Regions from separate parts of the Mycolicibacterium grossiae genome, predicted to be linked through region 2. Evidence: predicted binding sites of a transcription regulator. Region 2 holds the regulator's gene; each other region holds the start of a gene.
The links. Region 2 encodes LexA, which represses DNA repair genes until DNA is damaged. Its sites were predicted from a motif close to CGAACANNTGTTCG; they were not measured.

Region 1: FZ046_RS08740 (HNH endonuclease signature motif containing protein) is a predicted target of LexA. The motif match lies at 2,795-2,808, and genes of this name have one in related genera.
Region 3: FZ046_RS01380 (HNH endonuclease signature motif containing protein) is a predicted target of LexA. The motif match lies at 3,603-3,616, and genes of this name have one in related genera.

What each region holds. Positions count from the first base shown of each region.
Region 1 is NZ_CP043474.1:1,820,395-1,827,463, reverse strand. It holds gene FZ046_RS08750 (heterodisulfide reductase-related iron-sulfur binding cluster) at 1-1,312, shown strand, start outside; gene FZ046_RS08745 (pyridoxal phosphate-dependent aminotransferase) at 1,331-2,620, shown strand; gene FZ046_RS08740 (HNH endonuclease signature motif containing protein) at 2,823-4,232, shown strand; gene FZ046_RS08735 (YibE/F family protein) at 4,284-5,540, shown strand; gene rfbA (glucose-1-phosphate thymidylyltransferase RfbA) at 5,494-6,357, opposite strand; gene FZ046_RS08725 (maleylpyruvate isomerase family mycothiol-dependent enzyme) at 6,381-7,069, opposite strand, start outside.
Region 2 is NZ_CP043474.1:3,534,476-3,541,544, reverse strand. It holds gene FZ046_RS17060 (PhzF family protein) at 1-49, shown strand, start outside; gene nrdR (transcriptional regulator NrdR) at 58-528, opposite strand; gene FZ046_RS17050 (LysM peptidoglycan-binding domain-containing protein) at 628-1,074, opposite strand; gene lexA (transcriptional repressor LexA) at 1,286-1,987, shown strand; gene FZ046_RS17040 (LGFP repeat-containing protein) at 1,993-4,266, opposite strand; gene FZ046_RS17035 (acyl-CoA dehydrogenase family protein) at 4,425-5,588, opposite strand; gene FZ046_RS17030 (molybdopterin guanine dinucleotide-containing S/N-oxide reductase) at 5,691-7,069, shown strand, end outside.
Region 3 is NZ_CP043474.1:265,210-272,278, forward strand. It holds gene FZ046_RS01360 (carboxyl transferase domain-containing protein) at 1-502, shown strand, start outside; gene FZ046_RS01365 (NUDIX hydrolase) at 499-1,167, opposite strand; gene FZ046_RS01370 (ADP-ribosylglycohydrolase family protein) at 1,245-2,669, shown strand; gene FZ046_RS01375 (hypothetical protein) at 2,683-3,375, shown strand; gene FZ046_RS01380 (HNH endonuclease signature motif containing protein) at 3,621-5,165, shown strand; gene FZ046_RS01385 (TetR/AcrR family transcriptional regulator) at 5,162-5,707, opposite strand; gene FZ046_RS01390 (FAD-dependent oxidoreductase) at 5,800-6,930, shown strand; gene FZ046_RS01395 (NAD(P)-binding protein) at 6,956-7,069, shown strand, end outside.

The sequences.
Region 1 (7,069 bases), 1.7 Mb from region 2:
CGAGATGCCCCGGCACGCCGACCGCGGCCTCTGCTGCGGCGCCGGCGGTGCGCGGATGTGGATGGAAGAGCACATCGGCAAGCGCGTCAACCACGAGCGCGTCGAAGAGGCGCTCAACACCGACGCCGAGAAGATCGCCACCGGCTGCCCGTTCTGCCGCGTGATGATGACCGACGGTGTCGGCGACCGCGCCGAGGCGATCGGCAAGCAGGAGGTCGAGGTCCTCGACGTCGCGCAGCTGCTGCTGGGGGCGTTGGACAAGGACGCGATCACGCTCCCCGAGAAGGGCGCTGCGGCCAAGTGGTCCGCCGAGCGCGCCGAGCAGCGTGCCGCCACGAAGACCGAAGAGGCACCGGCCGAGAAGACCGCTGCCGAGCTGCCCGACGAGCCCGCCGACGTGCCGACCGAGGAGGCCACTGCCGCCGCGGCTCCGGAAGCGGCGCCCGTCGCCCCCGCCAAGGGTGGCTTGGGCATGGCCGGCGGCGTCAAGAAGCCCGGCGCAAAGAAGGCTCCGTCGGCGTCGGCGTCCGCTCCTCCCACCGAGGAGGCGGCACCGGCCGGCGAGGCCCCGGCTGACGCGAAGCCCGCTGCCGCCAAGGGCGGACTGGGCATGGCCGGCGGCATCAAGAAGCCGGGCGCCAAGAAGGCCGCTCCGGCGGCCGCCTCGGCCGCACCCGCCGAGGCGGCACCGGCCGATACCGCGTCCGAGGCGCCGGCGAAGCCCGTCGCCAAGGGCGGGCTCGGCATGGCCGGCGGCATCAAGAAGCCCGGCGCCAAGAAGGCCGCTCCGGCGGCCGCCTCGGCCGCACCTGCGGACGCTGCGCCCGCCGAGTCCGAGGCCGTCGCCGACACCTCGCCGAAGCCCGCGACCGCCAAGGGCGGACTCGGGCTGGCCGGCGGCATCAAGAAGCCCGGCGCCAAGAAGGCCGCTCCTGCCGCCGCGACTCCCGCGGCACCGGCGGACGCCGAGACCAGCGCCGCTCCCGCGGAGGCCACGGCGTCGTCGGCCGAGGTGTCGGCCGAGCCCGAGGCGCCTGCTGCGCCGAAGCCGCCGACCGCCAAGGGTGGACTCGGACTGGCCGGCGGCATCAAGAAGCCGGGCCAGAAGAAGGCCGCGGCTCCGGCTGCTGCCGCGCCGGCCGCCACCCCGGAACCCGCCACCGAGCAGGCCGACGAGCCTGCGGAGCAGTCGTCGAACGGCGATGCGGCGACCAACGGCGATACCGCACCAGCGGCCGAATCGGCGGCGCCCTCGGTGCCGGTCAAGGGCCTGGGCATCGCGCCCGGTGCACGGCGTCCGGGGAAGCGCTAACGGCGACAGCCTAATTCGGTGGACGGCGATGGGACGATGAAGGACGTGAGCACCCAACACCTGCCGTGGCATGCGAGTCACACGCCGCGGCAGCGCACCTTCACCCAGTCGTCGAAGCTGCAGGACGTCCTGTACGAGATCCGCGGTCCGGTACACGACCACGCCGCCCGGCTGGAGGCCGAGGGACATCGGATCCTCAAGCTGAACATCGGCAATCCGGCGCCGTTCGGCTTCGAGGCGCCGGACGTGATCATGCGCGACATGATCCAGGCGTTGCCGCACGCGCAGGGCTACTCGGACTCGAAGGGCATCCAGGCCGCGCGCCGGGCGGTGTTCACGCGGTACGAGCTGGTCGACGGTTTTCCGAAGTTCGACGTCGACGACGTCTACCTCGGCAACGGTGTCTCCGAACTCATCACGATGACGCTGCAGGCACTGCTCGACAACGGTGACCAGGTGCTCATCCCGGCGCCCGACTACCCGCTGTGGACGGCGTCGACGTCGCTGGCCGGCGGTACGCCGGTGCACTACCTGTGCGACGAGACGCAGGGCTGGCAGCCCGACATCGCCGACCTGGAGTCGAAGATCACCGAACGCACGAAGGCGCTCGTCGTGATCAACCCGAACAACCCCACCGGGGCGGTGTATCAGCGCGAGATCCTGGAGCAGATGGTCGAACTCGCCCGCAAGCATCAGCTGTTGCTGCTCGCGGACGAGATCTACGACAAGATCCTCTACGACGACGCGACCCACATCAGCCTGGCCACGCTTGCGCCGGACCTGCTGACCCTCACGTTCAACGGTCTGTCCAAGGCCTATCGCGTCGCGGGTTACCGGTCGGGCTGGCTGGTGATCACCGGCCCGAAGGAACACGCGTCGAGCTTCCTCGAGGGCATCAGCCTGCTGGCGAACATGCGGCTGTGCCCGAACGTGCCCGCGCAGCACGCCATTCAGGTCGCGTTGGGCGGACATCAGAGCATCGAGGACCTGGTACTGCCCGGCGGCCGCCTCCTCGAGCAGCGCGACGTGGCGTGGAACAAGCTCAACGACATCCCCGGGGTGTCCTGCGTCAAGCCCGAGGGCGCGCTGTACGCGTTCCCCCGCCTCGATCCCGAGGTGCACGACATCCACGACGACGAGCAACTCGTTCTCGACCTCTTGCTGCAGGAGAAGATCCTCGTCACGCAGGGCACCGGCTTCAATTGGCCCGCCCCCGACCATCTTCGGATCGTGACCCTGCCGTGGGCACGCGACCTGGCCAACGCCATCGACCGACTCGGAAACTTCCTGGCGTCCTACCGTCAGTGATCACGGTAGGGCCACCGCAGCAGGCTCACCTGACACGTTCGTCATCCGTTGATTCCCGTCCGTCGTCGTGTTCATGAGGCGAAAGTAGGACCGGCGACCGACGGATCCATCCGCTGACGGCCACTCATCCACAGTCGCGACTTCATCCACAGGGCGGAACTTCGTCGCCGTCATCGAACGCACGTTCGATTACCGTCATGGCATGACCGCTGCTAGCCCCTTTCTCGTCGCCGATGCGGCGCGCGACCGCGTGCGGGCCGACCTCGACCTCGTCGATGCGACGCTGGTCCGCCTTCGCGGGACGTCGACGGACATGGTGGGCAACGCCTTTCGCGTCGAAGTCGCGGAGCGCCTCGAGCACCAGGAGCGCGTCGTCCGGGGCTTGTCCTACCGGATCTTCGGCGAGCTGGCCGATCCACCGGATGGCGACGACCGACTTCCCGGCGGTCCCGGCGTACGACTGCGTGACGTGCTGGCGCGCCGTTTGCGTATCGTGCCGAGCGAGGTCAGCCGGCGGTTCCGCATCGCCGCGCGGATCCGACCGGGACGCTCGCTGTCCGGTGCGCCGACGCCGCCCGAGTTGCCGACGCTCGCCGACGCGGTGGACGCCGGCGACGTCGGTGAGGACCACGTACGCGAGGTCTGCAAGGCACTCGACGGTCTCCCCGACGTGGCCGCCAATCACCGCGCCGACGTCGAGCGGGCACTCACGCACCATGCGCGCGAACAAGATTCCGCGTTCGTCGCCGTCGTCGGGAAGCGCATTGCCGACACCCTCAACCCCGACGGCGTCTTCGACGACCGCGACCGCGCACGGCGACGCGGCGTGACGCTCGGGAGGCAGGGCGCTGACGGCATGAGCCGCATCAGCGGCTGGCTGGATCCCGAGGCACGCTCCTACCTCGAGGCGGTGGGTGCCGCGGTGCGTCCGGGCCATCACGTGCCGGGCGCGGCGCAGGCCGTCGTCGACGCGGCCACCGATACGCGGACCGGTGCCCAGCGCCTGCACGACGCCCTCGCACTCGGGTTGCGCACCGGCATCCAGTCCGGATCGCTGGGCACCCATCGCGGCGTCGCGGTCACCGTGATCGCGACGGCCACCGTCGACGACTTGGAGCGAGCCGCACGGGCAATCGACGATCCCGCCCTCGCGATGCCGCGGCCCGCACGTACCGGAGGCGGCTCGGCGCTGCCGATGCGCGACCTGATCCGGATGGCCGCGCACTCGGTCCACTACCTGGCCGTGTTCGACGGGCATTCCGAGCGGCCGCTGTACCTGGGTCGCAGCAAGCGCATCGCGACTGCCGACCAGCGGATCGTCTGCCACGCTCGGGACCGGGGCTGCACGCGGCCGGGATGCACGGCGCCCGGGTACCTCTGCGAAGTACACCATGCCCCCGACTGGGAGGACGGCGGTCGCACCGACGCCGACGCCCTGTTCTTCGCCTGCGGCACCGACCATGCGTTGGCGACCCGGGGGCACGCCACGACCACGGTCACCGACGACGGCCTGCTGGCGTGGTCCGTCGGCGGCGCGCCACCGGCAGTCAACCCGCTGCACCGCGACGACGACCTCGTCGATTGGCCGCCGGATCCCGAGCCGCCACGATGACGCGCACGCTCCACGAGCCGACCCTGGAGACTGCACCTCTACCCTGGCCGGGTGGCGCACTCGCATTCGCACTCGCACTCGACGAGCGGCCCCGCTCCGCTCGGTCCGATCGCCGCGCGCGTCGTGGTCGGGCTGCTGATCGCCATCGGCGTCGCCACCCTCGCGGGCGCCGCCCTGCTGTGGCCGACGCAGCAGAAGGTCGACATCCCGCTGCCGTTCCAGAACGCCGCCGGTGGCGCGGTGACTACCGAGGCCGGCCAGGTCCTCTCGAGCGGTGTCGCGGCCTGCGGCAGCCCATCGGTGGGTGCGGTGCTCACGGCGGCCCCCACGCTGGCACCGGCCGGTGGTGGCGAGTGCATCCAGTCCCTCGTCCGCATCGGCTCCGGCCCCAACGACGGGGCGAACACGCTGCTCGAATTCAGTGGCGGGCCCGGGCAGCCGCAGCTGAACGTCGGCGACGACGTCCGGCTGAGTCGGCAGGTCGACCAGAACGGCTCGACGTCCTACGCCTTCTACGACTTCGAACGCAGCTGGGCCCTGGCCGGTCTTGCGTTGGCCTTCGCCGTGGTGGTGGTCGCGGTGGCCCGGTGGCGGGGACTGCGTGCGCTGGTCGGGATCGTCGTCGCGTTCGCCGTCCTGGTCGTGTTCCTCCTGCCCGCGCTGCGCGACGGTGCACCCGCGATCCCGGTGGCGCTGGTGGCGTCGTCGGTCATCCTCTACGCCGTCATCTATCTCGCCCACGGGGTCAGCCTGCGCACCAGCGCCGCGCTGCTCGGCACGCTGGCCTCCCTGCTGCTGGCGGCCCTGCTGAGTTGGGCGGCAATCGGTCTCGCGCACCTGACTGGACTGTCGGAGGACCAGAACAACGAGGTCGCCGCCTACCTGGGTGGAGTGTCGATCACCGGTCTGCTGCTGGCCGGGTTCATCATCGGCTCGCTCGGCGTGCTCAACGACGTCACGGTCACGCAGGCGTCCACGGCCTTCGAACTCGCCGAGACCGGGGCCGGCCGCGGTGCGATCTTCACCGGCGCGATGCGGGTGGGCCGCGACCACATCGCCAGCACGGTCTACACGCTGGTGCTGGCGTACGCCGGCAGCGCCCTGCCGCTACTGCTGTTGTTCAGCGTCGCCAACCGGTCTCTCGGGGACGTGCTCACCAGCGAGAGCGTCGCCATCGAGGTGGCCCGGTCCGCCGTGGGCGGTGTCGCGCTGGCCCTCAGCGTGCCGATGACGACGGCCATCGCCGCCGTGCTCGCGACCCCTACCGGTCCAGCAGCTCCAACAGGTACGTCCCGTACCCGGACTTGAGCAGTGCGCGTGCCCGCGCCGCCAGCTGGTCGTCGTCGATGAACCCGACGCGCCACGCCACCTCCTCAGGCACGCTGATCTTGAGTCCCTGGCGGCGTTCGATGGTGCGGACGAAGTCGCAAGCGTCGAGCAACGAGTCGAAGGTGCCGGTGTCGAGCCACGCGGTGCCCCGGGCCAGCACCTCGACCGTCAGCCGCCCGCTCTCGAGGTACCGCTGGTTGATCTCGGTGATCTCGTATTCGCCTCGCGCCGAGGGCTGCAACGACTTGGCGATCTCGACGACGTCGTTGTCGTAGAAGTACAGGCCGGGCACCGCGTAGTGCGACGTGGGCTTCGCCGGCTTCTCCTCGAGCGAGCGCGCCGTGCCGTCGGCATCGAACTCCACGACGCCGTAGGCCTCGGGGTTGGCCACCCAGTACGCGAAGACCACGCCGCCGTCGACGTCGTGGAAGCGGCGCAGGCTCGTGCCGAGTCCCGGACCGTAGAAGATGTTGTCGCCCAACACGAGAGCCACCGAATCCGACCCGATGTGCCGTTCGGCGATCACGAATGCCTGTGCGAGGCCGTCCGGCGACTCCTGCACCGCGTAGGTCAGGTCGATGCCGAAAGCGCTTCCGTCGCCCAACAATCGGCGAAACGACGGCGCATCGTCGGGTGTGGTGATGATCTGGATGTCCCGGATGCCCGCGAGGATCAGCGTGGACAGCGGGTAGTAGATCATCGGTTTGTCGTAGACCGGCACCAGTTGCTTGCTGACGCCCATCGTGATCGGGTGCAGCCGCGTACCCGATCCCCCCGCCAGGATGATTCCCCTCATGCGAGCAGCCTAGGACCCGGCGGTCAGAACGGCGTGCGCGCCAACCACCCGTCCCAGACCGCCTGGTCGCCGTACACCTCGATGCCGGCCTCGTCGAGCGAGCGCCGGCGGGTCACCGCCAGCAGCAGGTCCACCGACCGGCCACGCAGCGCCGCTTCCCCCTTGGCGTGGTCGTGCGACCAGTTGACCCCGTCTTCGTCGTGGGTGATGGTCCACTCCCCCGTGGGGCCGAGACCCTCGTCGGTGGCGTGCAGGTGCAGCGTGACGCCGCGGTCGAGCGGCGGCGCGTGCCGGTCGGCCTGTGCGACGTTCAGCGTGAGCCACTCGCTGATCCCGTCGGCCGCCAACTCGGAGGACAGCGCGAAGGGCTGGCCCAGCGCCAGGGCAGCGTCGGCGCGGTGCACGGTGGTCTCGTGCACCCGGCGGCGCACCCACCACCCGGCGGGCTTGGCGCCGATGAACGTCCACACCCGCGCGTCGCCGCCCACGTGGTCGATCGCGTCGAGGATGAGTTGCGCGCCCTGCCGGAACCAGGCGATGGCGGCCTCGGGATCCTCGGGCGGCTTGCCGTCACGCACCTCGCGCGGATCGAGCGGCTCGTACCGGCGTTCCTCGATGATCTGTGCGCTCCACCGGTTTCCGCGGCCGACGTGCTTCACGAGCTGGCTCAGGTTCCAGTCGGGGCACGTCGGCACGGGTGTGGAGGCCAGCG
Region 2 (7,069 bases):
TCGCGTCGCCGGACGCGTCGTCGACGACGGCATCCGGCGGGTCGGCTGACGCGCGCCTCAGCGCGCGGGCGCCGCCTTGGTGGTGCGGTGGGTGCGCAGCGCCTCGATCTCGCGCTCGAAGTCCTCGGCCGAGGAGAACGACCGATACACCGACGCGAACCGCAGGTAGGCGACCTCGTCCAGGTCGCGCAGCGGACCCAGGATCGCCAGACCGACTTCGTTGCTGGGTACCTCGGGCGAACCGAGCCCGCGCACGGCGTCCTCCACCTGCTGCGCCAGCAAGTGCAGCGCGTCGTCGGCGACGTCGCGGCCCTGGCAGGCACGCCGGACGCCCTTGACGACCTTCTCGCGGCTGAAGGGCTCGGTGACCCCGCTGCGCTTCACGACGGCGAGCACGGCGGTCTCCACCGTGGTGAACCGCTTGCCGCATTCCGGGCACGACCGACGCCGGCGGATCGCCTGGCCCTCGTCGGCCTCGCGGGAGTCGACGACCCGGCTATCGGGATGACGACAGAACGGACAGTGCACCACCGCTCCTTCGCCGCCGCTGGGATGAGACCGGAATGTTCCGGCCCCATACGAGCGTACCGAGGGACGGCAGGGTGTCTCACGGCGCATGGCGGCGGGTCAGCCGACCGGGGCGATGAGCGTCTGCCCGGCCGCGACACCCGCGGTGTCCAGCTCGTTCAGTTCGCGGATCCGCTCGACCGTCGGGCCGACCGGGGCGTCGGGCGCGATGCGAGCGGCGAGCTGCTGCAGCGACTCCCCCGTCTGGACCTGGACCACGGCCAGCTCCCCGGGCACCGGCGCCGGCGTCTCCGGTGCGGCGCCGAACTGCGCGACCAGGCCGAGCCACACCGTGATTCCCGCCGCGACCAACGCCAGCAGCACCGTGGTGACCGGCGTGATCGGCTTGCGCCGGTGCGAAGCCCGCGACATCAGGACACCGGTGCCGGAGTAGCGCAGCGGTGCGGCGGCCGGCCGACGGCGCTGCGGCGACCGGCGGGCCGCGGGACGCGGACGCACCGGACGGGCGACCAGTTCGGTGGGGTAGTCCCGGGTGATGATCGTCATCGCGAGGCCTTTCGGTTCGGGCGTTTCCGGTCTTTCCGGAAACGGTCGTTCGCCTGTGTGTTCGAAATGTACTCGATCACGTGTTCGATGAATAGAACACGTGATCGAATCGTTGCCGACGATATCCGGGGCCACCGACACGCCCCGGCGACCGCGACACGCGTCGAACACATGTTTGATTCTCGAACGGTCTCGGACTACATTCGGCGCCATGAGTGACAGCAGCGACACGCCGAACGGCGCGGACGCACGTCGTCCCGCCGGCAACGACGCCGGACTGACCGAACGACAGCGCACCATCCTCGAGGTCATCCGCACCTCGGTGACCACCCGCGGCTATCCGCCGAGCATCCGCGAGATCGGCGACGCCGTGGGACTCACGTCCACGTCCTCGGTGGCCCATCAGCTGCGCACCCTCGAACGCAAGGGCTATCTGCGGCGCGACCCCAACCGCCCACGCGCCGTGGACGTCCGCGGCGCCGACGATGCCGTCACGCCGATCGTCGCGACCGACGTCGCCGGCTCCGACGCCCTTCCCGAGCCCACCTTCGTCCCCGTGCTGGGTCGAATCGCCGCGGGTGGTCCCATCCTGGCCGAGGAGGCCGTCGAGGACGTCTTTCCGCTGCCCCGCGAACTGGTCGGCGAGGGCTCGCTATTCCTGCTCAAGGTCGTCGGCGAATCGATGGTGGACGCGGCGATCTGCGACGGCGACTGGGTGGTCGTCCGGCAGCAGAACGTCGCGGACAACGGCGACATCGTGGCCGCCATGATCGACGGCGAGGCCACGGTCAAGACGTTCAAGCGCACGCGCGGCCAGGTGTGGCTGATGCCGCACAACCCGGCGTTCGATCCGATCCCGGGCAACGACGCCGCGATCCTCGGCAAGGTCGTCACCGTCATCCGCAAGGTCTGACGGCGCTAGCCCCTGACGAAGCCGTTCGTCAGCGCGAACTCCTCACTGGCGAACCAGATCTCGGCACGCACGCGGTCGTACTGCACGCTGGTGGGCAGCCAGTAGAGCCCCGTCTTGGTGTCGGCCTTGATCGGGTAGCCCGCCGGTGCGGTGTACGGGTCCCCCTGCGCCAGGCGCAGCGACGTCTGACTCGGTGCGGTGTCGTCGAGCTGGATGGCCGCATGCCGACCGCTGGGCGGGCCGCTCGACGGCTCCGGATCGGCCGCTGCCGAGGCCGCCGCTCCTGCCACCGGCGCGGCGAACGCGTCCTCGAACACCGGGTCGTCGAACTCGTCGCGCGCGGGATCGCCGTCATGGACGTCGTCACCGAAGCCATCGTCGAAGTCATCGCCGAGGCCGTACGCGTCGGCAGCCTCGTCCTCGCGGTCTACGGCGGGCGTCAGGGGTCCGTCGGTCGGGTCGCTACCCGCGTGCCGACCGGTCTCCGAACGGCCGCCGAACAGCTCGTCGAACGCCGCGGTCGCCGGCTCGTCGGCCGCCCCGCGATCGGCCGGCCCGCGATCGGACCCTTCGCCGGGGGACGCCGCATCTCCGGACACCTCGTTCCCGGGTATGGCGTCCTCGGAGACCACCCGCGTCGGTGCGGTGTCGATCGCGTCCTGGTCCTCGTCGAGGTTCGCCTCGGGACCGATGTCCGGTACCGCGGAAGCACCCGGCGCCGGCGCCGGCCCGGCTGCGGGTACGCCGGCCGGGCCGTCGGAGCCCTCACCGGGCATGGCCCATGCGCTCAACGGCACGAACGGTGGCTGGTCGGTCCCGGCCGGGGACTCGGCGGCCGGCACCGGTCCGGACTCGAAGTCCTGGTCGTCGTCGTAGTCGTCGTAGTCGTCGAACCGGTCGAGCGGCGGGCGGTCGTCCGCGCGGCGCCGGTGCAGCACCACGGCGGCCCCCACCGCCGCGACGAGCAGCACCACCGGCACGATCACCAGCAGCCACCACCACTGGCGGTACCACGGTCGGCCGTCCGCGGCCGCCTGCGGGTCGTCGCCCTGGGTCGCCTGCGGCGCGTCCTGGCCCGGAACCCGAACTCCCGCGAGGTCGGCGGCGAGGTTCGGTGGCTCGGTGCTGAAGGCCTTGGTCGAGCGGTTCCAGGAGATGGCGCCGTTCGCGAACTTCTGCGTGACGACGTCGTCGCTCTCGGTCTGATCGGCGGTCGGCGCACCGAGCGTGCCGGTGGCGCCGCCGAGCGTCGACCAGGCGGCGTTCATCGCCCCACGGACGATCACGGCGCCGAAGTCGGGTGTCCAGAAGATGACCGGCTCGTCGGCGGCGGTGAAGGCCGCGAACCGGCTCGCCGGCGCCAGTCCCCCGTCGGCCTCGTTGGCCTTCGGGAAGCCGAGGTCACCGCCGGGTCCGCCGACGCTCTCGTACTTCGCGAGCACCTGGCCGGTGAGCACGTTGGCGCCCGTGGCCGGGCTGTAGAAGATCTTCCCGCCGTCGAAGGTCTGCACCAGGCCGTCCCCGGCGACCGGTTCGGCCGGACCCTGCGCTGCACCGAGCGGGCCCAGCGGGCCGCCCGCCGCGCGCCGGGCGGCGTCGATTTCCGAGGTGGCGTCGCCCGGGATCCGCACTCCGCCGAGCTGATCGGCGAGTTCCGGCGGCGTCGTCGTGAACGCCTTGGTGCTGCGGTCCCACGACAGCTGGCCGCCGGTGAACGTCTGCGACACCACGTTCCCGCGGTACACCTCGTCCTCGGTGGGCACGCCGAGCGAGCCCGCCGAACCGCCGACCTGATCCCACGCCGCGTTGATCGCGCCGCGCACGACGTGGGCGCCGGTGTCCGGGGTCCAGAAGATGACGGGGTCGTCGGCGGCGCTGAACGTCACGTTCCGGCTGTTCGGCGCGCGCCCCGCCCCCTCGTCGATGTCGGGGAAGCCCAGATCGCCGTCGCCGGGACCGCCCAGGGACAGGTACTTGTCCAGGATCGCGCCCTGCATGACGTGCGCACCGGTGCCGGGGCTGAAGAAGATCCGGCCGCTCGCGAAGTTCTGCCCGAAGCCCGCGCCCACCGGGTAGACGCCGCCGTCCTTGGGACCGAGGGTGCCCCCGGGACCGCCCGCGGCGTCGTAGGCCGCGTTGATGGCGGCGTCGGCGTCACCTGCCGGGTCGGCCAGCGCCGTGGGCATCACCGGCGCGAGCAGCGCGCAGGCGGCCACCGTCACCACCGCTACGCTCGCCCGTCCCATGGCCCTGCCCAGCAGGGATCGAAGCCCAGTCATCAGTCCTCCCCGCGATGCGCTCACGGTTCCCTCGAAGTAGCACGTGCGTCAACTCTGCGTCAGTCGACGTCCATCTTGAGGGATATCCAAGCGGTATCGGGCAAGTGTCGCGCGACCGGTACCACTTCCGTCACGGCCGCCGGACGCCCGCAGCGGCGTCAGACGCCCATGCTGCGGCCGATGATCTCCTTCATGATCTCGGTGGTTCCGCCGTAGATCGTCTGGATGCGGGCGTCGAGGAACGCCCTGGCCACCGGGTATTCACGCATGTAGCCGTAACCGCCGTGCAGCTGCAGGCAGCGGTCGTTGAGCCGCACCTGCGCCTCGGTGGCCCACCACTTCGCCATCGCGGCCTGCTCCGCCGTGAGCTTCTCGTCGAGGTGCAGCCGGATGAACTCGTCGACCAGCACGCGCACGGCGGTGGCCTCGGTGGCCAGCTCGGCGAGGGTGAACCGGGTGTTCTGGAAGCTGCCGATCGGCTTGCCGAACGCCTTGCGCTCCTTGGTGTACTGCAGCGTCTGCTCCAGCACGGCCTCCATGCCGGCGGCCGCCATGACGGCGATGCTGATGCGCTCCTGGGGCAGGTTCTGCATGAGGTAGACGAAGCCGGAGCCCTCGTCGCCGAGCAGGTTCTCGGCAGGCACGCGCACGTCGGTGAAGGACAGCTCCGCGGTGTCCTGGGCGTCCAGACCGATCTTGTCGAGGTGCCTGCCCCGCTCGAAGCCCTCCATGCCGCGCTCGATGACGAGCAGCGAGAAGCCCAGGGCGCCCTTCTCGGGGTCGGTCTGCGCCACGACGATGACCAGGTCGGCGTGCACGCCGTTGGTGATGAACGTCTTCGAACCGTTGAGGATCCAGCTGCCGTCGTCCTGCTTCACCGCGCGCGTCTTGATGCCCTGCAGGTCGCTGCCGGTGCCCGGCTCGGTCATCGCGATGGCCGTGATGAGTTCGCCGGAGCAGAACCCGGGCAGCCAGCGCTGCTTCTGCTCCTCGGTGCCCAGCCGCAGCAGGTACGGCGCGATGACGTCGTTCTGCAGCGAGAATCCCAGCCCGCTGTGCCGGCTCGCCGAGGTCTCCTCGGTGATCACCACGTTGTAGCGGAAGTCGGGGTTGCCGCCGCCGCCGTACTCCTCGGGCACGGCCATGCCGAGGAAGCCCTGCTTGCCGGCCTCCAGCCAGACGCCGCGGTCGACGATCTTGTCCTTCTCCCACTGCTCGTGGAACGGCGCGACGTGGCGCTCCAGGAAGGAGCGGTAGGACTCGCGGAACATGTCGTGCTCGGGCTCGAACAGGGTGCGGTCGTACTTGACGACGTCGCTCATGGAAGGACCTCCGGGTCGTCGGACGGGATGGCCCGACCCTATACCAGCCAACCGGATGGTTGGTACCCGCGGTACCGCGTGGTGGGCACCTAGGATCGACGCGTGCCCCGATCCGCCAGCCTCACCCACTGGGGTGCGTTCACCGCCGACGTCCGCGATGGCGACATCGCCGCGGTCAGCCCCATGGCCGGCGACGCCGACCCGTCCCCGCTGCTCGGCAACCTGCCCGGCTCGCTGCGGCACCGGTCGCGTGTCACCGGACCCGCGGTGCGCCGCGGCTGGCTGGAGTCCGGACCCGGGCCCAGCACCCGGCGGGGCGCCGACGAGTTCGTCGCGGTGTCGTGGGACGAGCTGACCGAGCTGCTCGCCGACGAGCTGCAGCGTGTGGTCGACGAGCACGGCAACGAGGCCATCTACGGCGGCTCGTACGGCTGGGCCAGCGCCGGCCGTTTCCACCACGCGCAGAGCCAGGTGCACCGCTTCCTCAAGCTGCTCGGCGGCTACACGTCCTCGCGGCACTCCTACAGCCTCGGCGCGACCGGCGTCATCATGCCCCGCGTGGTCGGCACGCACGACGACCTGTTCAAGCGCTCGACGGACTGGAACGTCATCGCCGAGCACACCGACCTGCTGGTCTGCTTCGGCGGTCTGGGACTGAAGAACACCGGCATCAACCACGGCGGGACAACGGCGCACCCCGCCCGCGACGCCCTGCGGCGATTCCGCCGCCGCGGCGGACGGCTCGTCTCGATCTCCCCGCTGCGCGACGACGCCCACGGCGAGAGCGATTGGCTGGCGCCGGTTCCCGGCACCGACGTCGCGATCATGCTGGCGTTGGCGTACGTCCTGGCGACCGAGGGCCTGGCCGACCGCGACTTCCTGGGGCGCTACTGCACCGGGTGGGAACGCTTCGAGGCCTACCTGCTCGGCGTCACCGACGCGACGCCCAAGACGCCGCGGTGGGCCGAGGACATCTGCGGACTGCCCGCCGAGCAGCTCGTGGCCCTGGCCCGCCGGATGGCCGCCGGACGCACGATCGTGACGGTGAGCTGGTCGCTGCAGCGGGTGCGGCACGGCGAGCAGGCCCCGTGGATGGGGCTGACGCTGGCTGCGATGCTCGGCCAGATCGGGCTGCCGGGAGGCGGTTTCGGGCACGGGTACGGCTCGATGAACGAGCCCGGCCTGCCGCCGTTGCGCTGCCGGCTGCCGTACTTGCCGCAGGGCGTGAACCCGGTGTCGACGTTCATCCCCGTCGCCGCCGTGAGCGACATGTTGCTGCACCCCGGCGGCACGCACCACTACGACGGGCGGCGCCTCACCTATCCCGACATCCGGCTGGTCTACTGGGCGGGCGGCAACCCGTTCCACCATCACCAGGACATCCCGCGCCTGCGGCGCGCACTCGGGCGGCCGGACACCGTCGTCGTGCACGAGCCGTACTGGACGGCCATGGCACGGCACGCCGACGTCGTGGTGCCGTC
Region 3 (7,069 bases), 2.4 Mb from region 2:
ACGGCTGCCGCTGGTCCTGATGATCGACACCGTCGGTCCGGCGCTGTCGACCGAGGCCGAGGAGGGCGGCCTGGCCGGCGAGATCGCGCTCTGCCTGGCCGAACTCGTCACGCTGGACACCCCGACGGTGTCGGTGCTGCTCGGCCAGGGCAGCGGCGGTCCCGCGCTGGCGATGGTGCCGGCCGACCGCGTGCTCGCCGCGCTGCACGGCTGGCTGGCGCCGCTGCCACCCGAGGGCGCGAGCGCCATCGTGTACCGCGACGTCGACCACGCACCGGAACTGGCTGCTGCACAGGGCATTCGGTCGACCGACCTGCTGCGGGCCGGCATCGTCGACGCCGTCGTGCCCGAACTCGGCGACGCCGCGGACACGCCGCTGGACTTCACCGGCCGGTTGTCGGCGACGGTGGCACGCGAACTCAGCGCGTTGCGCTACCTGGCCGACGACGAACGGATGGCCCGGCGGTTGGAGCGCTACCGCCGGATCGGGTTGCCGTCCTAGCGCCTGCGGAACAATTCGGCCGGCCTGCCCCGGCCCGACGTGACGGTGTGGCCCGTCTCGACCAGGTACGGAGCCATTCGTCGCTTGAAGGTGTCCGGCTGCAGCGTCGTTCCCGCCACGGCCTCGTGCAGGCGGCGCAGTTCGCGCAGCGTGAAGGCGTTGCCCCAGGCGGCTACGTCGTCGGCGGTGTCGTCGGCGGTGTCGCCGTCGCCGTCGGCCAGGAGCCCGTACGGATCGGGCCGCGCGCGGTGCTCGTCCTCGAGCCTGACGCGCGCCAGGTCGATGATGTCCGCGTGGTCGCGCCACATCCGGCCCGGGCGGTGCACGGGTGTCAGCCGGGTCGCGGGTAGGCGGTCGGCGAGCCGGTCGAGCCGCACCACCGCCATGTGCGCCACCGCGAGCACGCGGCCACGGTCGTCGCGGTCGAGGGCGTCGAAGACGTGGAGCTGACGCGGGACGACACCGGTGACGCCGGCCTTGTCGCGCAGCGAGCGGGCGACGGCGTCGGCGAGCAGTTCGTCGATGTGCATGAAAGTGCCGGGCAGTGCCCACCCGGGCCCATCGGGTCGGCGTACCTGGAGCACCAGGATCTCGGCGCGAACCGGATCGTAGGTGAGCGCGGCCGTGTCGACGGCCACCGAGGGCTGCGGATACTCGTCGAGCATGGACGTGTCGGGCCCCTTCGCTATGGTGAACGTATAAACGCAGTATCGCGTAAATTGCGCGGGCGAGGGGGAACGGCATGGCATTGACCACGGTTCAGTTGGATCGGGCGGTCGGCGTCCTGGTGGCGACAGCGGCGGGGGACGCGCTCGGCGCGCCGTACGAGTTCGAGCCGCCGCGCGGCCCGGAGCAGGAGGTCGCGATGGTGGGCGGCGGCTCGTTCGGCTGGGCGCCCGGCGAGTGGACCGACGACACGTCGATGGCGCTTGCCATCGCCGAGGTGGCCGCGACCGGTGCGGATTTGCGCGACGAGGCCGCCCAGACGGCGATCGTCGAGCGCTGGTACGGCTGGTCGCGCACGGCGACCGACGTGGGCAATCAGACCCGTGCCGTGTTGGACGCCACCGGCCGCGCGGGCCTCTCGGCGGCGAACGCGCTGGCGGCGTCGCGCGCGCTGCACGAGCGCAGCGGACACACCGCGGGTAACGGGTCGCTCATGCGGACCGCGCCCGTCGCGCTGGCGTACCTGGACGACGAGGACGGGCTGGTCGAGGCGGCGCGCAGCATCAGCTCGCTGACCCATTACGACCCGGACGCCGGGGACGCGTGCGTGCTGTGGTGTCTCGCGATGCGCCATGCCGTGCTGACCGGCGAACTGGACGTGCGAGTCGGGCTGCGCCGCCTGCCCACCGGCCGGCAGGCGCTGTGGGCCGAGCGCCTGGACGTCGCGGAGCATTCGGTGCCGGCCGACTTCTCCCGCAATGGCTGGGTCGTGGAGGCGCTGCAGGCCGCGTGGTCGGCGATCGCCACTACGCCGGTGCCGGCCGCGGATCCGGCGGCCCGGACGTTCCCGGCCGACCACCTGCGGCGCGCACTCGACGCTGCGGTGCGCTCGGGCAACGACACCGACACCGTGGCCGCGATCGCGGGCGGCATGCTGGGCGCCCGGTGGGGCGCGTCGGCAGTGCCCGCCTCCTGGCGCCGGCTGCTGCACGGCTGGCCGGGCATCACCTGCCGGGACCTAGTCGCGCTTGCGACGCGGATCGTGGGTGCTGATGCGCCGTGGGGCAATCGCGTCATTCCCATGGCACCGTCGCAGCACCCACGCGACGCCGGAGTGTGGCTGGGCGACCTCGCGACGCTCGGTGCGCTGCCGGACGGGGTGGACGCCGTGGTGTCGTTGTGCCGGGTGAAGGACGAGGACCTACCGCGCGGTGTCGAGCAGGTGGACGTTCGGCTGATCGACATCGTCGGCGCCAACGCGCATCTCGACTTCGTCCTGACCGACACGGTTCGTCTGCTGCAGCAGTTGCGCGCAGAGGGACGCACGGTATTGCTGCACTGCGTGGCGGCGCAGAGCCGCACGCCCACGGTGGCGGCGCTGTACGGCGCCTGGACCGCCGGCATCGACGGCAGACAAGCGCTGGCCGAGGTGAGCGCGTTGCTCCCCGACGCGTACCCCAATCCGGAGTTCCGCGAAGCCCTGGACCGCCTCGCGCCGTGACATCCTCGATGGCGTGGACGCGCTGCTGCACTTCGCCGGGAACTACTGGTGGTTGATCTTCCCGCTGAGCGGTGTCATCGGCGGCGGCGTGCGGGCGGTCTCCGCGGCGAATGAGCGGCGTGCCGAGCGTCGCCTCGAGCGCTATCGCATCAAGCAGCAGACGAAGGTCGCCATGGCGGAGGCCTCGGGACGGGGCCGGACGGACGAGGAGTCGGCGCGGCGTGAGGTGTCCCGGGTCGTGGCGCGGCACGACGAGACCGACGCCCGCTGGCTGGAGTACGAACTCGACGTCGCGAAGCTGCTCGACTTCCCCGTCATGACCGACATGCGCGAGCCGTTGACCGCCGCCTTCCACCGGGCGCGCAGCCGGGCCGACCTGCTGCGGCCGGCCCGTACCGACGACCTCGTCGCCGATCGTGACGCGCTGGCCGAGTACCGCGATGCCGTGCACGACTACGCCGCCGCCTTCGACGTCGCCGAGGCCGAGGCGCGACGGCGCCGACGCAGCGACTTCTCCAGCGACGACCGCGAGCGCCTCGAGCGCGCCCAGCACCTGTTGGGCATCGCGTCCGACGATGCGGCCACCGTCGCCGAACGACGGAGCGCGTATGCGCGGGCGCAGCGCGAACTCGACGGCCTGCTCGTGCTGCCCGCCGCGACGCAGGCAGCCTTGGAGCGTCGTGTCGCCGGGGAGTTGGAGGCGTAGGGCGCTCGGCGTCCGCGCCGGGCGTCGCGCCGGGGGGCCTGCGTCGCGCCGGGCGCGGCGGCGCCGGGAAGTGATTCTCATTGCCCACCTCTGAGCGACAATTCGCGACAACGCTGGGCCCGGAGGCCTACCACGAGGCGCCGACGAAAGTCGGCCCCGCACAACACTTGTCCACAGACGCGCCTTCGTGCACAGGCTGAAGATCATCGCTTCGATCCGTCGGCACTCGCACGTATGTTCGAAGCATGTTCGACGACTTGGTCACCGCGACAGCCCACGCGACGGGCAGCACGGCGGTCGGCACGTGGGCACGGGTCGAGAACGCCGCCTGCGCGCGCCGACTCTCCGCGATGGCGGACATGCTCGCCGAACGGTATGCCGCCGACGGGTCCGCCGAACGGGAGCAGTGGTATCTCGACAACTGGGCCGCGGTGTCCGCCCACATCGGCGCGGCCATGCACGTCACGGCGGGTACGGCGTCGCATCAACTGATCGTGGCCAGCGCGCTACGCGACCGCCTGCCGCTCGTCGGCGAGGCGTTCGCCGAGGGACTGCTCACCTATCAGGTGGTCAGGTTGATCGTCACCCGTGCCGGGTTGGTGTCCGATCGCGACGCGCAGCGCGCCGTCGACACCGAGATCGCCGAAGCGCTGCGGCACTGGGAACCCATGCCGGTCGCGAAGGCCGAGGCCGCTGTCGACGACATCATCGCTCGGCATGACCCGCTCGCGGTCCGACGTACGCAGGCCCGCGCGAAGGGCCGTCGCGTCGAGGTCTTCATCGACGACGGCGACGGCATGTCGACGGTGTGGGCCACGCTGTTCGCGCCGGACGCCAAGGCGATGGACTCTCGGCTGGACACGTTGGCGCACAGCGTCTGTGAGAACGACCCGCGCACCCGTGACCAACGCCGAGCGGACGCCTTCGGGGCGGTCGCGCGCGGCGAGGATCGGCTGCACTGCGGGTGCGGCCGCGACGACTGCACCGCCGCGGCGGGCCCCGCGCCGGCCGGCAGCAGCGTCGTCTACGTGATCGTGAACGATGACACCCTCGCCGACACTGGTGCGGCGGCAGCGGCTCAGGACGCCGAACTGGACGGCGTCACGCGACGTCACTCGACCAAGCCGCTCTTCCAGATGACGCTCGTCGAAGCCCTGACGCCGCCGCCCGGCGAGTCGGCCGCAACGCGACCCGGCGCCGTGATGGGCGGGCACTTCCTGCCGGGTGCGGTCGCGCGGCGAATGGCACGCTCGGCGACGCAGCGCCGGGTCGTCCACCCGAGGGACAGGCCGCCCGAGCCGCGCTACACCCCATCGCGTGCGTTGGCCGACTTCGTGCGGTGCCGCGACATGACATGCCGCTTCCCCGGGTGTGCGGTCCCGGCGAGCGCGTGCGACATCGACCACACGATTCCGCACCCGTCGGGGCCGACGTGCGCCTCGAACCTGAAGGCACTGTGCCGTCGACACCACCTGCTCAAGACGTTTTGGAGCGGTACGCCGGGCTGGCGCGAGCAGCAAGGTCCCGACGGCACGGTCGACTGGACCGCCCCCGACGGCGCGACGTACCGGACGGCGCCCGGCAGCCGGGTGCTCTTCCCGAGCCTGTCCGTACCCACGGCGCCGGTGACCACGAGCGGCGACGTTCCGGCCAGCGCGGCCGCCGGCCTGACGATGCCGCGGCGGGCACGGACGCGGCGCGAGGAGCGCGCGCGACGCGTCGAGGACGAGCGCCTCGCGAATGCGCCATGGGTGGCATGGGAGGTGGCCCGATCGGTACCGACGTTCTAGACCGCACCGACCGCGTAGCGCTGCAGCGTGGGCCCGAGCCACGCGATCAGTTCGTCACGGCTAAACCCGGCGACGGGTGGCAGCCGCAGGACGAACCGGCAGAGGGCCATGCCGAGGACCTGGGTGGCGATCAGACCGGCCCGGCGCGGGGCCTCATCGGGGACGAACTTCGCGATGGCCGGCAGCAGCTGGCCGGCGAAGATGTCGGTCATGCGTTGCGCCGCGTCACCGTTCGTCGTGGCCGAGCGGAGCAGCACGACGAGCGCCTCGTCACCCTCCCACCGCTCGAGGAAGTGCGTGACCAGGACCTCGCCGAGGCGTTCCGGGGCGACGTCGGAGAGATCCGGGAAACGCAGGTCGAACTCGGCGGCGGCCGCGAAGAGCTGGTCCTTGCTGCCGAAGTAGCGCATCACCATCGAGGGGTCGATGCCCGCGTCGGCGGCGATGGCACGGATGGTCGCACCCTCGTAGCCCGACTCCGCGAAGCGCTCGCGCGCGGCAGCGAGGATCACCGCCCTTGTCCGGTCGCCCTTCGTGCCCACGCCGCCAATCTATGCCAACAGATGTTGACTTTTCTGACGGACGGGCACAAGCTGCAGAAGTCAACGCGTGTTGGCAATTTTGAGGAGGCACCATGTACGACACCGATGTCCTGGTCGTCGGGGCCGGTCCGACCGGCCTCGCGCTCACCGCCGCCCTGTCGTCTGCGGGCGTCGGGGTGACGCTCGTCGACGCACAGGCCGAAGGGGCGAACACGTCGCGCGCCGCCGGCATCAACGCCCGCACACTCGAGGTGCTCAACGACCTCGACGTCACGCGTCGCCTACGGAAGGAGGGCATCGAGGCGCCACGGTTCAGCGTCCGCGACGGCGAACGCGTACTGGTGTCGATCGACTTCAGCACGCTCGACACGGACTATCCGTTCACGCTGCTGGTACCGCAGTACGTCACCGAGCGGGTCCTGCTGGCGCGGGTCCGGGAACTCGGCGGCGACGTCATCCGCCCGCAGCGGCTCGAACGGCTGCGACAGGACACCGACAGCGTCACCGCGACCTTCGCCGACGGTCGCGTGCTGCGGGCCCGCTACGCCGTCGGGGCCGATGGCATGCACAGCACCGTCCGCCAGGAGGCGGGCATCGGCTTCGGGGGCGGCTCGTATGCGCAGTCCTTCGTCCTCGCCGACGCCCGCCTCGACGGCGATGTCCCGAGTGACGAGGTGCGGTTGTTCTGGGCGGCACAGGGCCTGACCGTCCTCGCGCCGCTACCCGACGGCACCGTCCGCATCGTCGCGCCGGTGACCGACGCCCCCGAGCAGCCGGCGGCGCCGTTCCTGCAGCAGCTGCTCGACTCCCGTGGGCCCGGCGGCATCGCCGTCACCGACGTCGCGTGGGGCTCGCGGTTCCGCATCCACCACCGCGTCGCCGCCAGTTACCGCGCCGGCCGCATCCTGCTCGCGGGCGACGCCGCCCACGTGCACAGCCCGGCGGGCGGCCAGGGCATGAACCTCGGCGTGCAGGACGCCCTCGCACTCGCCGATGCACTGACCGAGGCGCTGACCGGCGCCGAGGCGGCCCTCGACGGCTACGCGCGCGCCCGGCGACCGATCGCCCAGCAGGTGATCGCGCTGACCGACCGCTTGACCCGGCTGGCGACCGCGCCGCGCGCGTTGCGGCCGGTACGCAACCTGGCCATCGGCGCGGCAGGCCACAGCCCGGCGTTCCGTCGCGGCCTCGCCATGCGCCTGTCGGGGCTCGTCTACCGTTGAGCACCCCGGCTGGCAAGCTGTCGGCATGCAGACGCTCGAAGCCGATTACCTGGTCGTCGGCGCCGGCGCCATGGGCATGGCGTTCGTCGACACGCTGATCACCGAGACCGACGCGACGGTCGTCCTGGTCGACCGCAAC